3 regions of the Paenibacillus wuxiensis genome follow, and region 2 is predicted to be linked to each of the others. Evidence: riboswitches for the same ligand, from Rfam matches in the RefSeq annotation. Region 2 holds a riboswitch; each other region holds the start of a gene.
What was found. A riboswitch is a leader RNA that binds a small molecule or an ion and turns the genes downstream of it on or off. The one in region 2 is predicted to bind cyclic di-AMP.
Positions count from the first base shown of each region.

Region 1: it holds a riboswitch for cyclic di-AMP, as region 2 does, so the genes downstream of both, ABN764_RS02880 (3D domain-containing protein) here and ABN764_RS23275 (hypothetical protein) in region 2, are expected to answer to the same signal.
Region 3: it holds a riboswitch for cyclic di-AMP, as region 2 does, so the genes downstream of both, ABN764_RS28765 (resuscitation-promoting factor) here and ABN764_RS23275 (hypothetical protein) in region 2, are expected to answer to the same signal.

Region 1 is NZ_JBEFZI010000001.1:631,870-636,078, forward strand. Features, by position in the region: gene ABN764_RS02870 (amino acid ABC transporter permease) at 1-565, shown strand, start outside; gene ABN764_RS02875 (amino acid ABC transporter ATP-binding protein) at 558-1,280, shown strand; cyclic di-AMP (ydaO/yuaA leader) riboswitch at 1,541-1,709, shown strand; gene ABN764_RS02880 (3D domain-containing protein) at 1,719-2,429, shown strand; gene ABN764_RS02885 (polysaccharide deacetylase family protein) at 2,515-3,687, opposite strand; gene ABN764_RS02890 (dihydroorotate dehydrogenase electron transfer subunit) at 4,081-4,209, shown strand, end outside.
Region 2 is NZ_JBEFZI010000010.1:212,447-216,655, reverse strand. Features, by position in the region: gene kdpA (potassium-transporting ATPase subunit KdpA) at 1-925, opposite strand, end outside; gene kdpF (K(+)-transporting ATPase subunit F) at 980-1,057, opposite strand; cyclic di-AMP (ydaO/yuaA leader) riboswitch at 1,358-1,535, opposite strand; gene ABN764_RS23275 (hypothetical protein) at 1,550-1,957, opposite strand; cyclic di-AMP (ydaO/yuaA leader) riboswitch at 2,028-2,217, opposite strand; gene ABN764_RS23270 (hypothetical protein) at 2,594-2,986, shown strand; gene ABN764_RS23265 (hypothetical protein) at 3,180-3,479, opposite strand; gene ABN764_RS23260 (hypothetical protein) at 3,472-3,777, opposite strand; gene ABN764_RS23255 (alpha-helical endospore appendage domain-containing protein) at 3,777-4,121, opposite strand; gene ABN764_RS23250 (nucleoside-diphosphate sugar epimerase) at 4,146-4,209, opposite strand, start outside.
Region 3 is NZ_JBEFZI010000020.1:10,851-15,059, reverse strand. Features, by position in the region: gene rsmA (16S rRNA (adenine(1518)-N(6)/adenine(1519)-N(6))-dimethyltransferase RsmA) at 1-750, opposite strand, end outside; gene rnmV (ribonuclease M5) at 756-1,322, opposite strand; gene ABN764_RS28765 (resuscitation-promoting factor) at 1,489-2,616, opposite strand; cyclic di-AMP (ydaO/yuaA leader) riboswitch at 2,934-3,137, opposite strand; gene ABN764_RS28760 (TatD family hydrolase) at 3,331-4,098, opposite strand; gene ABN764_RS28755 (HD domain-containing protein) at 4,134-4,209, opposite strand, start outside.

The DNA.
Region 1 (4,209 bases), on a different contig from region 2:
ATTCGGATTACTATTGGGAGTGGCCATTGTCTTGATGCGGATGTCTAAAATAAAGCCGCTTAAATGGTTTGCTGTCACCTATATCGAGGTGTTCCGTGGAACACCGCTGCTTGTACAATTATTCATTATTCATTATGGACTTGCAGAGTATGGCGTAGAATTTAGTGCACTAACATCTGGAGCGATTGCTCTATCCTTAAATAGTGGTGCGTATTTGGCTGAAATCTTCCGTGCCGGCATACAATCGATCGACCACGGTCAATTGGAAGCAGCTCGTTCTCTCGGAATGTCAAAATCAATGGGGATGCGCTTGATCGTACTTCCACAAGCGTTCCGCAATGTTATTCCGGCGATAGGCAACGAATTTATTACGATTATTAAGGAGACTTCAATTGTCAGCACCATCGGGATTGCAGACTTGATGTTTGAGACGAATATCGTTCGTGCCAAAATTTATTCAGCGATGGGACCACTGATTGGAGCAGCGTGTATCTATCTCATTCTAACCTTCACTTTATCGAAAGTGGTGGCACGTTTGGAAAGGAAGTTGAGCGAGCATGATTAAAATTCAAAATTTGCATAAATCGTATGATAGATTGGAGATTTTAAAAGGGGTAAATGTCTCTATTGATCGTGGTGAAGTGGTTGTAGTCATAGGCCCTAGCGGATCCGGAAAGAGTACTCTCCTTCGTTGCATTAATTTGCTGGAAACTCCGACACAAGGGGATATCCGTTTCGAGGATCAGTGCATCACTGACAAGTCGCACAACATTAACAAAACACGTGAAAAAATGGGGATGGTATTCCAATCGTTCAACCTATTTCCCCATATGACCGTGCTGCAAAATATTACCCTTGCTCCAATAAAGGTGAAACATGTGCCAGAGGCTGAAGCAAATAAACTAGCAATGGAGCTGCTTGGCAAGGTTGGATTGGCGGATAAGGCCAAGGCATTCCCTAGACAATTGTCCGGTGGACAGAAGCAGCGTATCGCGATTGCGCGAGCACTTGCTATGCAGCCGCATGTGATGCTGTTCGATGAGCCGACATCAGCGCTTGATCCAGAGATGGTCGGCGAAGTGCTTGAGGTCATGAAATCACTCGCCGGAGAAGGAATGACGATGGTAATCGTAACTCATGAGATGAACTTCGCACGTGAAGTGGGCGATCGTATTTTGTTTATGGATGGCGGCAATATTGTGGAGGAAGGTTCTCCAGACCAATTATTTAACCATCCTAAGCATGCTAGAACGCAGGATTTTCTAAGTAGAGTATTGTAAAGAGGTATTGTAAATATATAGGTATTCGAATAGGCATCCTTAGGGGGTGCCTATTGTTGTTTTGCTGTATTATGTAAGCGTTTTCGTTTACAAATCTGAAATATGTGCTATGATAGAAACAGAAAGATTACAAAAATGTCATCTCTGATTACAAATTTGTTATGAAATAAAAAAAGTTTGAAGCTTCAATCCATTGGGGGGCGCGGGTTCCAGAGACTTACCATCATATTCCTGCGCACAGGTTACAAAATTGTGATATGATGCAATCCGAGCCGAAACGACACACCCGTACGGGGGACTATTGACCGGTGTTCGATATTACGAGAACACCTTGGGGTGAATCGCTTATTCCGCAACTTGGAATGGCGTAGGGGAACTCCTTGACCCGAATCCGACAACTAACCCCGCAGGCTAATGCACAGGAGGAAAACAAAACATATGCGTAAAAGAATTACACTAACGATTACAGCAGCATTACTTGGACTTGCGTCCATTCTTCAAATTTTGCCGGCACAGGCTGAGCCCTATACGGTAAAAGAAGGAGAAACGTTCTATTCAATTGCTAAGAATTACAACATGAGTGTTGAATCCGTATTGTCGGCAAACCCGACAATTAATCCGAAAAATTTGTATGGTGGACTCTCCATCGAACTTCCAAGCCCTGTTGTTCAAAAGTCGGTATTGGAAGGGATGCCAGTCAATAATGCTTTGGGTGTAGCAAAAAATGACGAACAGGCAGTCAAAACGGCTTCGAATAATCAGAAAGCAGCAGTACAACAAGCTGCTCCTAAAAATGTAGTTCAATTGTCCTCTGGACGTACAGCGACATACAAGAAAACGATAAGCATGCGTGCTACAGCCTATACCGCTCATCCGAGTGAAAACGGCAAATGGGGCGCAGTAGATGCTTTGGGTAATGCATTGAAACTAGGTACAGTTGCGGTCGATCCAAAAGTGATTCCGCTTGGTACGAAATTGTATATTACGGGATATGATTTCAAACACTTGCCGACAGGCGGTATGGTTGCTGTAGCTACGGATACAGGCGGTGCAATCAAGGGGAAAAAGGTTGACATATTTGTACCGGTAAGCAAGAAGACAGGCAACACATTCGGCGTGCAAGACGTTAAAGTATACGTGTTGAAATAATATCTACTATTATATATAGATGTAGATGAATACTTACAATAGCAATTGAACAACAAGCCTCGCCATTATGGCGGGGCTTGTTTACTTATTCCTTCTTTTCCTTCTGATCTTGGAGCAGATCAGGCAGGGTGACGAACTCATATTTCCGCTCCCTTAACTGCTGAATAATCGATGGGAGTGCTTTCACGGTTCCATGCAGATATCCATTTTGTGTGCTTCCGCTGGCATGCTGCAATACGATGGAACCTGGGCGTACCCCACGCATCACATTTTGCAAAATACGTGAAGCGGTTAATCCACGCCAATCGTTTGTATCTACATCCCAATTGACGACCATGTATCCATTATCTCCTGCCCAGCGCAATTGCTCTTCGTTGATTTCTCCATATGGCGGACGGAAGTATCGAGGCTTATATCCGGTAGACTGCTCGATAATGCGTTCAGTATCCTTCACCTGGTGTTCAAAAGCTGGAAGCGTCAGCTTTGTCAGCAACGGATGATTGTACGAATGATTACCGATCACATGCCCCTCGCGCACCATCCGCTCGACGAGTCCTGGATAAGCCTTGGCACGAGAGCCAACAAGAAAGAAAGTGGCTCGGATATTGTGCTCCTTCAATATATCCAATACAAGCGGCGTAATGCGGTTATCCGGTGCGTCATCGAAGGTGAGCGCAACTTGTCGTTCTCCATGACGCTGCTTCGCATTCAATTTAAAGATATGTGGGTACTTCAACCGCAGTTCCGCAATCGTGAGATGCTGTTTCTTCATCTTATGCATACTGGAGCGGGATGATTGTGAAGCTTGCGCCGCAGATTGCGACGGGGTTGATTTCTGCCACTTGTGCTGGCGTTCATTCAAAGAGGAAGAACGCTGTTTCTGCTGGCCAGATTCTGACTCTGCCTGCTGCGACTCCAGTCTCTTCTGACTTTTCTGATTATCACGCTCTTTATGCTCAGCTGATATGGTGAATTTAGGCATCTCAAGATGATCCGATGAAGCTGCATTCTCTTGCTTCTCCTTAGCATGTGGGGAATGCATGTTCACAGAGTCTGCCTTGAAGATACGTGGTACTGGATGAGTGCGATCTTGTCTCCACAGACTGTCTGCTGATGAATGGATCGATTCCGACTGATTTGGCTTGCTTGGTGGAAGATTGGGTATGGGAGGCGTTGCTTCCTGCGAACGATGGAAGCAGCCAGTAATACAGAGCAAACAAAGGGATAGTACAGATAAGCAGATTCGACAATGTTGCATAGCGCCATTCCCCCATTCCATAAACAGTTCAATGTTCTTGTTATGTCCTTGGGGTGGTAGAAATATGCCCTTCCACTTACCTAGTACGGTAGGGAAATAATCTCATCGACTATAATTGTTAGGATGTTCACTTGTAACTTCTTGCTAATATTCTGAAAATTTGCGAAACCATTGTCACAATTCATACGCTAATGTGACATGGGTCACAGTGGGATGTCAACCAGAACATGCATAGTAGAAGTGTAAAGGTGAGAAAAGCTTATGCATAGGCCATATAGGCAGCAATCCATAAGGTTGTGAATGTGGGCTTTTCTTACGAGCAGGAATCTGCACATCTCAATAAACGTGAGAAGGATGCAGACTGTCCTTACTCGTGAAAAAAGGAGCATACTTGTGTATACGATTCTTTCCAACGAACGCATCTCTGAAGGCATTTACCTCATGACGGTGGAGGGTCAATTTCAAGCAAGCATGGGTCAATTCTTTATGCTGCGAGCCTGGAATACGGCACCTATTCTGTCT
Region 2 (4,209 bases):
GATTGCCCATATGTTCGGCCGTAAGCGATGATCCGAGCATAATGAGGAACAAGATCGCCATGGAGACGAACAGCACTCGCCCTTCCTTCTTGTTGCCGACCATGCGGCTGTAGGCAAACGGCAGCCCCGTGCATAGCATCAGCATGAGTAAAATATGAATTAAATTCGTCACACCGTTCGGATTCTCGTATGGATGTGCGGAGTTCGCTCCAAAGTGGCCGCCGCCATTGTTGCCAAGCTCCTTAATCGACATCATAGCTCCTACAGGGCCGAGAGGAATGTGCTGCTCTGCTCCTTCAACGGTTACTGCACTTTCCATTGGACTTAGGGATTGCGGAACCCCATTCCAGATGAACAGTACACTGGCAACGATCGCAATTGGCAGGAAAATGCGCGTAATCGAACGCACAAGGTCTGCCAAAAAGTTGCCGAGCGGCTTACCAGTCAAACCGCGAATAATCGCCATTACTGCCGCAAGCGCAGTAGCAGGTGACGTAAACATCAAGAAAATAATGCCCGTCATTTGTGACAGCGGAGACAGTCCACTTTCACCGCTATAGTGCTGCAAGTTCGTATTCGCCATGAAGCTGATCGCCGTATTGAATGCTACTCCCGGTTCCATGCCAGGAATGCCATTCGGATTGAGCGGCAATACCCCTTGAAGGCGGAATATTGCATACGTCACCACAATCATTAGCACGTTCGTGGCAACTGCTGTAAAGGCGTATGCCTTCCAGCTTTGCGATTGATCCTTAATGCCGAAACACTTAAATAAAATACGATCTATCGGACCAAATACAAGATCCAGCGGTCTTGGAGCTCCGCTATTATCAAACACCCCTGCCATATATATTCCGATCGGACGCGCTATCGCCAAGGCAAGCAATAAGGTAATTCCAATGGCGATCCATTCGATTGCACTCATTGTTCCGTTCCACCCTTCTCTAATGTACAAATATCAACAATCACTCTGCCCAAACTAAAATCGTTCCGGCTTGACTAAGGCATATAACAAATAAATGAACAGCGCCGTAATCAAGGTGAATAACACGATCATCATGAGCGATCACCCCGTTCATCCACTTCCGCCTTGCACCAATGGAGAATGCCCATTACGCTTAGTCCAAGCAGTGCGAGAAGAATCATCATGACTGCATCAAACATAGTCCCTTCCTCCTCCTGAATAAGGTTCTCATCTCTCCAGGCAATGCTGCCGCGATCCCGCCCCTACCAAGACTTCTCGCTCTGTAGGAACGCGCAGGCAACACAAAAAGCCACACGGAAAGAGGGACCCTTTCCGTGTGGCTTCACTCACGCATCGTCAAATAAACGTGCGAATGTTCCACGACGAAATAAAGGCTGCCTCCTTGGACGCTTACGAGGTTAGCTGACGGATTCGGGCGCGAAGAGTCGCCCTACCAGCCAGGAACAGATTCCTGTGCCGGATTCACCCCTTGCGCGAACTGCAGATGTACAGCTGGCGCACTAACATTGGTTCCCCCGTTCCCATGAATGGGATTCAGCGGTGAGCATTGCCTATATGGATAAATTAGATGATATCTGATAGTAAAAATGAAACTTGATCCGATTGCGTATAAATGACGTAATTTGCACCAAGCAATCGGTAGATCGACTGCGGATGATGACGCTTCGTCACGATTGTGATCGGATCCGTCGTCCATTGCCGGCATATTTGAAGCAGCCGGCAGGAAAGCGCAAAGCTCTGTTCAAACACATAGATTCGGCCAATCGGGACATGAGGGACGGCCCACGCCTTCGGCTCCGTCGTATTGATTCGGCATATGGAATGAACGCCAATACCTTCCAATCGCTTTGCCAATCGCCCATTATGGGCAATTCCCGCCACCGAATATCCTGCTCCTTTCAACTGACGTATGAATTCAATCCCCGTCTCACAGCCTGCGAACACTGTAATGACCCGGTCCGCATCGTACATATCCAGTTCCTCCTGTTCATCTGTCCGAAGCCCTACTTGCAAGAAAGAGGTGCGTCGCCATATGATCAGGCGCGCCTCTCCCGTACGCTTACGAGGTTAGCTGACGGATTCGGGCGCGAAGAGTCGCCCTACCAGCCAGGACAGTAATCCTGTGCCGGATTCACCCCATGCGAACGGTGGCTGCTGACTGTCCACTCAGCTCCATTCACTTGATTGGTTCCCCCGCTTCCGCTTCCTGCGGAATTCAGCGATTGAGACGCAACGGATAACGTTGTTGTTGCTGAACTGAATCTTACGCCTTTCCCCCTCCTGCTGTAAATGAAATGAAAACCATAATTTCTCCATTTCCGGGCAATTGTGATCAACTAATCCCATCTTATCTCTCATTACAGCATCATTACCTCGCAATTTCTCAACTTTGCTTATGCGGCGATGATTTCATGAGAAAAACAAAGAAATTTAAATAAATACCTGTATGTAAACGCTTTGTTTGACCATTTGTTTGGATTTCCTGGATTGGATTCTATTTACAATCTCTATTCCAAAAGGTAGGATACGCACAACAACTGAGACGCTGCTTGCAATCGATTTTGATCTGCACGGCAGATATTGCATCTCATCGAGAGGAGGCACGATATGCAAGACCTAGAACTTGCACAATTACTAAGTCACAAGCTATCTGAACACTGGGGAAAATGGAGCGAGCAGCATGGAGACAGAATCGTTCAACCAGAAGAGATGGACGTTCATCTTGCTTCCGACCTGGTTTATATTCGACTTCAACCGCGTGAACAGCTACTCGACAGTGCGGAACACAACTATAGCGGCAGCACTCGTCTACGAGCTCACAAGGCGATCTCCCAATGGGAAGTGCAGCAGCGTGGAATCATGTGGGATACGATCATTCCTCGTGCATGGGGAGTAAGCGTTATGCGCATGTGGCTCGATCTACCTCTGGTAGGCGGAACCACGCTTGACGTCATACAACTGGAGCCACATTCAAGCAGGAAGCTATGTCTCTCCCCTTGAAACCAATTTATAGAGAGCTGTAAACGAAAATCAAGTTTCTGACGATGCGCAGGCATACAACTGCGCATCGTTCTACCCCGTTTACCCAAACGTGATACTTGTTCAAGTTCCTTCTTGCCCGAATCCTATCACTCGATAGCCATTAAAAAACAGCCCTCCTCTTGCCCATGCAAGTGTCAGACTGTTCACTTCGTTATGCTTGATTGGCATAGGACAGTTGATGTGCATCTTCATATCCTTTCGCATACCCCACCCGATATCCATCTTGATATGCAGGATGCTGAATGCGATGATGAGTCGAATGTGTTGAGGCAAATTGCTTCGTTGTACGCCGACGATCGGGCTGCTTCACAATCTGAAGACGGCGTTGCGATTTCCGTTGCGCAACCTGCTTGCCCGCTTTCCTTACGCTTCCCGTTGATCCAATGCCGCTCACCAACTTCTGCTGTCCTATTTGCCGCCGGGATCTCCGTGCTCGCTTCAGCTTATTCACTTGCAACTTCTCCCTCCTCCACTCTCATCTCCTCGAATTGACAATCCGGATGCAGCCATGGAGGCGCAGCTGTGCCTGTCTTGTGAATACGGGTCTGAAAACCTGTGACCATGCCGCATAGTGCAAGCTGATACATGGACAACAGACGAATATTGTCCTTGAGCAATTTCGTTGCAGCATCTGAATGTGCTGTGAGGTCAGCCATTTGATTCAACATACGTGCCAATGCGGATTGGCTCTGCACAATAGCCTTGATCATTTCAATCTGCACCTGCTGCTCCTCGTGCGCTGCAGCCATTACATTTTGTCTCCTATTCCGAACTCTCCATTCAACATGCCCCCTCCGAGGCTATCCCCGTAACCCTCGGATTCCTCACGCCGGAGCAGTACCTTCATATTGTGGGACAGACTGACTTGCAGCTTCGTCAAACTCTCGATTACTTCAACCACTTGCGCATGCACGTCAAGAGGTTCGACAATCTGTTCCCGATGATTCGTGAACGAATGCTCTGTCATATGATTCAACGTCCAGTTGCGCATCTTCTCGGCCTCTACTGCTTTAGCTTCTAGGATCTTCGCTACATTGCCCTGCATCTTGGCCATAGCCTCCAGAATGCCGTGATAGGACTGTTCTCTATTCATGCAGATCCCCCCCTTGCATGCGCATTATTCCTCTGCATCATCCGAAATCTCCTTCAACACATACTGCAGCTGTTCCGCCATCGCTTCC
Region 3 (4,209 bases), on a different contig from region 2:
ATAGCGAGCCTTCAGGTTATTCCAAATCGTCTTGCGACGCTGAGCGAACGAAGCCTGTACAACATCGAATAACAGCGGCTCATCCTTCACCTGCACAGGTGGAGTCTGTCTCACACGTAGACGGATTACTGCAGACTCTACATTTGGCTGCGGGATGAACACCGTATGCGGCACGGTGCATACAAGCTCCGGCTCTGCAAAATATTGAACAGCCACACTTAAGCTGCCGTAATCCTTGCCTCCTGGCTTCGCTGCCATTCGCTCTGCAACTTCCTTCTGAATCATGACGACGATGTTCTTGAGCGGCAGACGCTCCTCCAGAAGCTTCATCATAATCGGGGTCGTCACATAATACGGCAAGTTAGCCACAACACTTACCCGATCGACATCCTGGAACTGTTCGCGGAACAATTCATGCAAATCCACCTTCAATACATCCCCATGTACAACATGGACATGTTCATAAGGCTCCAGCACTTCCCCTAATATCGGAAGCAAGCGCTGATCGATCTCGACTGCTGTTACACGACGAGCGCGCTTAGCGAGCTGCTCCGTAAGCGCACCAATCCCAGGCCCAATCTCCAGGGCACCTGTCACATCATCCAGCTCTGCAGCATCCACAATACGGCGCAAAATGTTCATATCAATTAGGAAGTTCTGTCCTAAGCTTTTCTTAAATGAAAACCCATGCTTGCGTATAATGTCTTTCGTGCGGTTCGGTGTTGCAATATCTATTCTCGTCTGCGTCATTCCATCTATTCTCCTTCTGCACATTGTTCCTGCTCGAATTGGTTCAGCTTCCGCAAGGCGTTCTCAAATTCCTCTCGTCCGATCTGAAACACACCGCAGCGCTTGAGCATCTGCTTCGCGTTGCAGTATCCAATGCCCAATATTTCACCTAACTGCCGTCTGCGTTCTGCAGAGCCTGCATGCGTCGTTAATCCCGCTTCGACGAGATCCGTCCACGTCAGCTCTGACGTCATGCTTGGCATCTCCGAGCGAACCTGCTCTAAGGCACGGCGAATCGCTTCTGGCTTTGCATTCTCCACACCAAGATCCCCTTTGGCTATCGCCTCATGTCTAGGCAGGAAAGCGTGCTTGCACCCAGGTACACGTTCTGCTATCGTCTTCCGAATTTTCTCTCCCGCATGATCTGGATCCGTGAAAATAATAACCCCTCGACGCTCTTGGGCCAATGCGATGCGTTTTATCGTTGTATCATTAATCGCCGATCCACCTGTCTCAATTGTATCCGCCTCAACGGCACGGTGAATGGCAACGGTATCATCTTTGCCTTCTACAACTATCACTTCACGTATCAATATGCTTGCTCCTCTCACCACAAGGCTGCTTCCTAATTCCGCATCCTTCTCATGCTCTCCATTCATAAATAAACAACAAAAGAAGAGGGTGTCCCCTCTTCTTAGCATGACATAAATCATTATTCATTACTATATCCTAATTACACATGGCTGCATACCTTGTGCGTTAGTTCGATTCCGGCTTGACTGGGCCAACCACGTATACGGTGTACCCCTTCTTGCGTCCGAATTTGCTGACCGCCTTCTTGCTGTCGAAGTATACATCGATAATTTTCCCCTTGACCGCGCCACCTGTATCTTCAGCACGTCTGAATCCAATCCCTTCGATATATACCCACCAGCCGAGCGGAATGACCTTCGGATCAACCGCGATAGTACGACCTTCTGATACTATTGCGCCAGATGCCGTCTTCGCACCAGCCGATCCCTCAGATTCCGTATACGCCGTCAGTTGAACGTTCTTCAGCACTTTTTTATAGTTAAAATCTTTGTCGCCACTGGAAACATTGTCAGAATCGTCTTCCTGCGCGTTCACTGACAGAACAGCAACTTCCGGTTCCTTCTTCGTTCCATAGGCTATCACTTGATTCACTTGTTTTGTATGAACGGATTTGTCGACCATCTGCGCATATACGAGCTTACCATCCTCGTACGTTTTCTGTACTTTCTGGACAACCAAGCCTTCTTTTCCATCTTGAACCGTCTTGGTCTTCCCCTTAAGGAGAGTAGCATCTGCCTGCTTCACCACTTGATAAGGAACCTTCACTTTACGCTCTTCCATCTTCTTGCTGACACGGACGATACGAATATCCATGTTCTTCGAAATAGAGGCACGCTTAGAAGGGAATACCTTATCTTCAGGGTTCACTTGGATTTGCAGCGAACTCAGTGCATCATGCACCGACTTCTTCGTCGTAAATTGTGTTTCTTTCTTCCCATCCGCTGTAATTTGGATAGGCAAAGCGCGTTCAATAATAACTCGATCTCCATCAGCAATTTCTGCATCAAGCGGCTTCGATACTACATCGTATGCCCCAAGCGCTATCGCATGCTCATCCAAAACATTGCGAAGCGTATCTAGGCGAGTTTCGACTGAACGCTCTTGTCCATCAACGAGCACAGCCACTGTCTTCTTCGTTACATTATACCAAGTCAAGACTGCTATTAATGTGATCACGATTGCTACAGCTGCAATAACGGTGATAACACGCACATTTTCATGCTTCCATCGCAATGCGAGTGACATGCTGGATGATCGGGGTTCATGGGTTTCGTTGTTCACGATCTGTCCCATTTCTCGGTCCTCCTTACATAGTCCCGCCGTCGAGTGCTCTGCATGATTCCATCTGACGCGACTATTTCAAGAATGTTTACGAGAGACTTCACTTGCCATAAACGAGCATGTAATCGTTCAAGACAATGCCGAAATCTCCGTACCAACGTTTCAGTATTGGCTGCTCCCACCTCCTATTTCTTACACCCTATGACGTCTTTATTCTCATTATTCAAAAAAAGAATGTTTGAGAGTAAACAAAAGAAGCCCTTCGTAAGAGGAGACTCTTTCGCGGCTTCCGTAATAGAAACCCAAACGTCAACAGTGCAGGACGCGAGGAACCCTCTCTCGGTACGCTGACGAGGTTAGCTGTCGGGTTCGGGCTTGAGAGTCGCCCTATCGGAACCAACCGGCTCATGGCTCGGTCGTCCCTAATTCACCCCAAGGAATTAATCCGTGTGATTGAACATGTACTCATGTCATGTCGTTCACACTCTGGTTCCCCCGCTCTCCACTTCATGGAGATTAAGCGATACTGAATTAGTTGGAACAATATTGAATTGTGTAATAACATCTGTGAGAAATCATATCGTGTTTGCAATCTTCTTGTAAAGACAGTAGCAATTCCGTTTTTCGCGAAAAATGGTTAAAAAAATGTAACTAAATCCGTTTTTCATAATGAAATCCACTTATTTTATGGCCAATGTCTTTTTTTCACTTGTTTTTGGCCCGTTTTCACGCGATGTCAAAACATGTCATTGCATTTTGAGTCGTCATTCTGCAAAATTCTTCAAATTCCATACCTTTCAGCTCTGCTGCAACCTCTGCAACAAGACGAACATATGCGGACTCATTGCGCTTGCCTCGGAACGGATGAGGAGTCAAATAGGGAGAATCCGTCTCCACAAGCAGTCGATCATTCGGAACCTTAACAAGTACTTCTTTCGGCTGTTTTGCATTTTTGAAAGTAACAGGTCCTCCAAATGAAAGGTAGAAGCCCATATCCAGGCACATCTTCGCTGTTTCCCAGCTACCTGAGAAGGAGTGCATGATGCCCCCTACTTCGTGAGCCTTCTCCTCGCGCAAGATGCGGATTACATCTTCGTGCGCTTCACGATTATGAATAATGATCGGCATCTTCAATTCTCGCGCCAACCCAATTTGCTCGCGGAATACACGGTGCTGAACATCCTTCGGAGACGTATCCCAGTGATAGTCCAGTCCGATCTCGCCAATCGCCACAACCTTTTCATGCTCCGTTAGCTTGGCGATCCAGTCTATATCCTCCGGCTTCATCGTTATCGCATCTACCGGATGCCAGCCCACGGCTGCATAGATAAAATCATATTTCTCTGCCAACGCCATCGTCGTCGGGATCGTCTCTCGATTGAACCCGATGTTAACCATACGGGTCACCCCTTGTTCAATGGCCCGTGCGATAACCTGATCGCGATCCTCGTCAAAATTGCTGCTGTCTAAATGCGTATGTGTATCAAATAACACGTTTATGCGCCCCTTTTTCTTTCTTGTAAATCGATCTAATGATTGCGGCGTATAAACATACGCCTTGTATCTTCCGTAAGGTGATTCGAGACTTCCAGAAGCTTGTCCATT